DNA from 2 places in the Metabacillus sp. 113a genome. Region 1 is predicted to be linked to the other one. Evidence: a T-box and tRNA genes for the amino acid it is inferred to sense, from the RefSeq annotation. Region 1 holds a T-box; the other holds one or more tRNA genes.
The links. The T-box of region 1 lies ahead of ACQCVE_RS06605 (valine--tRNA ligase). A T-box ahead of a tRNA ligase gene usually reads a tRNA of that ligase, here a tRNA-Val.

Region 1 (2,400 bases):
GGGCATCTGGTCACAGCAGGAAGTGAAAATTATTACTATTTAATGCCATGGCTTCCCGATTCTCAAGCGGATGAACGGAGTGCAAGGCATGACTATTTGTTTAAAGAAGCCGCCAAACTTCATCGGCAAACCGTCAAGCAAGTGAAAATAACCGGTGAGGAGATGAAAGCCACCTATGAAACAGCCAGAAAGCAATGGGAAGAACAGAAGCAAGCCTATGAACAATACGTAGAAAAGTGCGAAAAGCAATGGTATCTGTCCCCATTTGAACTGCAGGCTGTCACGTATTATACAGAAACAGCCAGAGCGACCGATTTTGCAATTGAAAAACTGGAGGAATGGTACGAGTCAATGAAAGAAAAGGATACAGCCCGGACCTCCTATATCCACGGCAGTCTGTCCGTCCAGCATGTTGTGTATGATTCAAACGAGAAAAGCTATTTGATCAATTTTGAAAAAGCGCACCGGGCCCCTCCGATGAATGATCTTTTGCAATTCTATTACAAGACATTTTACACCTATCCAATCCGCTGTGAGGAGTGCGTGGACTGGTTCTACACCTATCAGAAGAACTTTCCTTTTGCAAAGGAGGAAATGCCGCTTTTCATCAGCTACCTTTCGTACCCTGAGTCCCTTTACCGCGCGGTTCTCTCGCCTGACCGGGATGGGAGGAGTACATCCCAGCTTCAAAAAAACAAGGATTTGATCAAAGCCTACTGGTATTTCAAAAACAACGAATACTTCGTGATGAGAATCGTCGATACAGAAAATAAGAAAAATGCCGAGGCTCAGGCATGATGAGGGGGAAACCCCTCTTTCTTGCGCCTAGAGCCACCCAAGATGAAAGGATAAGGCAAGAAAAATCAGAGCTGCAAGGAGGATGATATCAAAAGCGGTCGGAAAGATGAGGGTTCTGATTCCCTGGAAGATGGTGATTGGAAGAATAAACTGGACAGCAATGACACGAATCTCTTTTACCCAGGGGGGAACTGTGTATGAATTAAATCGTTTTCGCAATGGTATTCACCTCCATCTTTGAGTTATAATCAGCATATGAACGATTTTCTCGCCTGTGCCTGCCCTGTTTGACGTATAAGATGATAAAAAAACGGGGAAGATGTTGACGAAAAAAACATTTATATAATACTATTATGACTAGAAGCATAAAAGAATATGATGAAAAGCTTGGATAGGGAAGAGTACAGGCACCCCGCGCCTAAAGAGAGAGAAATCATCAGCTGAAAGATTTCTCAGGAAAGCGGATCTGGAAGTCGCCCTTGAGCAGTGTTCCTGAACAGCTGAGTAGGGAAGACCGGCGGAGGCCGTTAAAACATTTAAGAGCATGGGAAAGGGCTTTGTTTTCCCGTGAAAAAAGGTGGTACCGCGAAATCAGCTCCTTTCGTCCTTTTGGATGGGAGGAGTTTTTATTTTGTCAACTTTTAGGAGGAACCGGAAATGACCGATCATCAGCAGCCTAACCTGTCTACTAAATATGATCCGAATGCTGTAGAACAAAACCGCTATCAATTTTGGCTGGAAGGAAAGTATTTTGAAGCCGAAAACAATCAGGATAAAGAGCCATATACCATTGTGATTCCGCCGCCGAATGTAACGGGGAAGCTGCATTTGGGCCATGCATGGGATACAACGCTTCAGGATATCCTGACCCGCATGAAGCGAATGCAGGGCTATGATGTGCTATGGCTGCCCGGCATGGATCATGCAGGAATCGCAACTCAGGCAAAGGTGGAAGCAAAGCTTAAGGAGCAGGGAAAATCCCGTTATGAGCTGGGCCGTGAAGCCTTTTTGGAAGAAACGTGGAAGTGGAAGGATGAATACGCCTCCCATATCCGTGAGCAGTGGTCTAAATTAGGGCTTGGGCTCGATTATTCACGTGAGCGCTTTACCCTTGATGAAGGGCTGTCAAAAGCGGTTCGGGAGGTATTTGTAACCCTCTATAACAAGGGATTAATCTACCGCGGCGAATACATCATCAACTGGGATCCCGCTACGAAAACCGCTCTGTCCGATATTGAAGTCATCTACAAGGATGTTCAGGGAGCCTTTTATCACATGCGCTATCCGCTGACAGACGGTTCAGGACATATTGAGATTGCGACAACCCGTCCGGAAACCATGCTTGGGGATACGGCTGTTGCGGTCCATCCTGAGGATGAGCGATACAGGCATCTGATCGGCAAAATGGTGACTCTTCCAATCACAGGAAGAGAGATTCCAATTGTAGGCGATGATTATGTCGATATGGATTTTGGATCCGGAGCTGTTAAAATTACCCCTGCTCATGACCCAAATGACTTTGAAATCGGAAATCGTCATGAACTGCCGAGGATCCTGGTCATGAATGAAGATGGAACAATGAATGATAAAGCCGGAAAATAC
Region 2 (2,400 bases), on a different contig from region 1:
AGTGGATTATCATTCAACGCCTCTCTCAGCTGGCTACAGCAAGAATGATGAGGGCTTCGTATATGGGCCAGTTTGGTTTTCCAGCACTGAAAATACAACCATTGCCGCCTCCTTTGCCAATGAAGACAGCTTTTTCACGGCCGGCCACTGGAAAGACCGTTCAGCAGCTAAAGGTCAGCCGGTTATTGTGCACGAAAAAGATAAGCAGGTCACTCTAATAGGAATAGAAGCTGGCTTTAGAAACCATACAGATTATTTGTTCAGACTCATCTCAAATGCCGTCTTTCATAATCAATAGGAAAAAGAGCATCGGTTCCGATGCTCTTTTTCGTTTCTGAGGAGAAAATAAGGCCGGGCTTTCCTGGCCGCCGCGAAATTTGACGAATAGTCGATATGTGGTTAAGTACGGTCGATTTAATAAAATTTCGGCCGATAAAAAATAATTTCGGCCGATATCGGCCGAAATTAGGTCGATAAAATACAATCTCGGTCGATATGATTCAATTGCCCCCTTGGCCAGCCAAAAAGCCAACTGAAACCATGTAATTGCTCAACTCAGGACCATTACGGGTGGCTTGCACACCCAAAGCGGCTTCCAGGCAACAAAACTTGCTTAAAATAATGACTAAAAAGACCGAAAATATTCTCTCCCAATCCGCTCAATCATCCTGCTCATTTTGCATCTACATCCAAGATTACTTTTCTCTTTCATTTCCATTTAATAGAACAAGAGACTGGAGTTCACTCCAGTCTCTTCCCGTTCATTTATTTAGGTCCGCCCGTATCATTCGTGATCATTTCATACTCGCCGATTTTATTTTGATAGTGGCTGTCTGAGTATACTTCAATCTCATGCTTTACCTGAAGCGTCGCCCCTGCCATTCTGAAAGACTTATGATCCTTTAAGTAAACGACTTTGTATTCACCTAAGACGACCATATTGACGAGACCGGCTAAATAGTTGCTCACGCTGGCTGTAGGAACACTCAAAGCAAATCCAAGCGTTTGAATCACTGCGCCCGCTGAATATTTTTCAAACTTCGTACTTCTTCTCTCAATCCCGGCATCCACCCATTCATCTGAATAAACACCTTTAACTGCCGGCTGAACAGGCTTTTGGACTTCATTTGCACTTGCGGACCAAGGAAGAGCCAATCCTGAAAGCAACATCCCGGAAGCAATAAATGCTGTAAATTTGTTTTTCATGTTGTTCCTCCTTTAGTATCGTAGGTACACACTGAATACTACTCCACTTTTTTACAAAAATAAACGAAATTTGCCTATTTATTTAAAATTGAGAAAATAGCAGGGTTTTGTCTACTTATTGAACGCTTATTACGGTGAAGATCTTCGTATACTTTGATTTTTCAATAGATGGATTGGCCGAATTAAGTTTAGCTGCATAAAAAAAGAGCTGCCACAAAAGGCAACTCTTTCAACGTATGATTCCTACTGGGTTCGAACCAGCGACCTCTACCCTGTCAAGGTAGCGCTCTCCCAGCTGAGCTAAGGAATCGCAATATGTAATGACAGCCTCTTTCAGCTGACTTTCTCTATTATATTTCCACTCCGTTTGTCTGTCAACAAGTTATTCATTTAAATCGTGTTTCTTCGCTGCTTTTGCTACAATAGGTCTATCAATTGGGAGGAGGAATCAATAATGACGGTTAAAATTCAGGTGTTTTCTGATTTTGTATGCCCTTTCTGTTTTATAGGCGATACCCCGCTCAAGCAGGCTGTGGAGGGAAAGGATGCAGAAGTGGAGTTTATGCCTTTTGAGCTCCGTCCATATCCAATGGAAGCGATGTCTCCAAAAAGCGATTACATTCAGCAGGCTTATCAGCAGTCGGTACAGCCTCTAGCTAAGCGCTTTGGTGTTGAGATGGAGCTGCCGATGGAGCTGGACCCGGTTCCGCATACACATCTTGCCCATCAAGGCTACCAGTTTGCCAAGGAGCACGGAGAGGGACTCGCTTATGTAGATGCAGTATATAAGGCCTATTGGCAGGAAGGCTTAAATATTGGAGATATGAATATTCTGACCGGGATCGCTCGTGAGCTTGGGTTAAACGAGGCAGCATTTCAGGATGCAATTACAGGCGGGACGTATGTTCAAGACCACAAGGAAGCGCTGAATCATGCGCGATCAGCTGAGATCCAAGCGGTACCTACTTTCATTATCGGAAATCAAAGGCTTCAGGGACTTCATTCTAAGGAAGCGATCGAACAGGCTATCGAAGAACAGGCTGGCGGCGCAGCGAATCCGGGGAATGCCTGCGGACCAGAAGGCTGCTGAAATAAAGAGGGAGTGAATCAATCATGGCAAAGACGGAAGCCTTTACGGATGCCATTTATGATGCGATCGAACAGGTTCACGGACTGGATGACGGAAAGCAATGG

Region 2: it has a tRNA-Val gene. The T-box ahead of ACQCVE_RS06605 (valine--tRNA ligase) is inferred to sense a tRNA for this amino acid. The anticodon was not compared.

What each region holds. Positions count from the first base shown of each region.
Region 1 is NZ_JBNILJ010000003.1:63,267-65,666, reverse strand. It holds gene ysxE (spore coat protein YsxE) at 1-798, shown strand, start outside; gene ACQCVE_RS06610 (hypothetical protein) at 826-1,017, opposite strand; T-box leader at 1,178-1,410, shown strand; gene ACQCVE_RS06605 (valine--tRNA ligase) at 1,456-2,400, shown strand, end outside.
Region 2 is NZ_JBNILJ010000019.1:16,166-18,565, forward strand. It holds gene ACQCVE_RS17840 (M14 family zinc carboxypeptidase) at 1-298, shown strand, start outside; gene ACQCVE_RS17845 (hypothetical protein) at 766-1,206, opposite strand; tRNA gene ACQCVE_RS17850 (tRNA-Val) at 1,444-1,516, opposite strand; gene ACQCVE_RS17855 (DsbA family oxidoreductase) at 1,661-2,296, shown strand; gene ACQCVE_RS17860 (hypothetical protein) at 2,320-2,400, shown strand, end outside.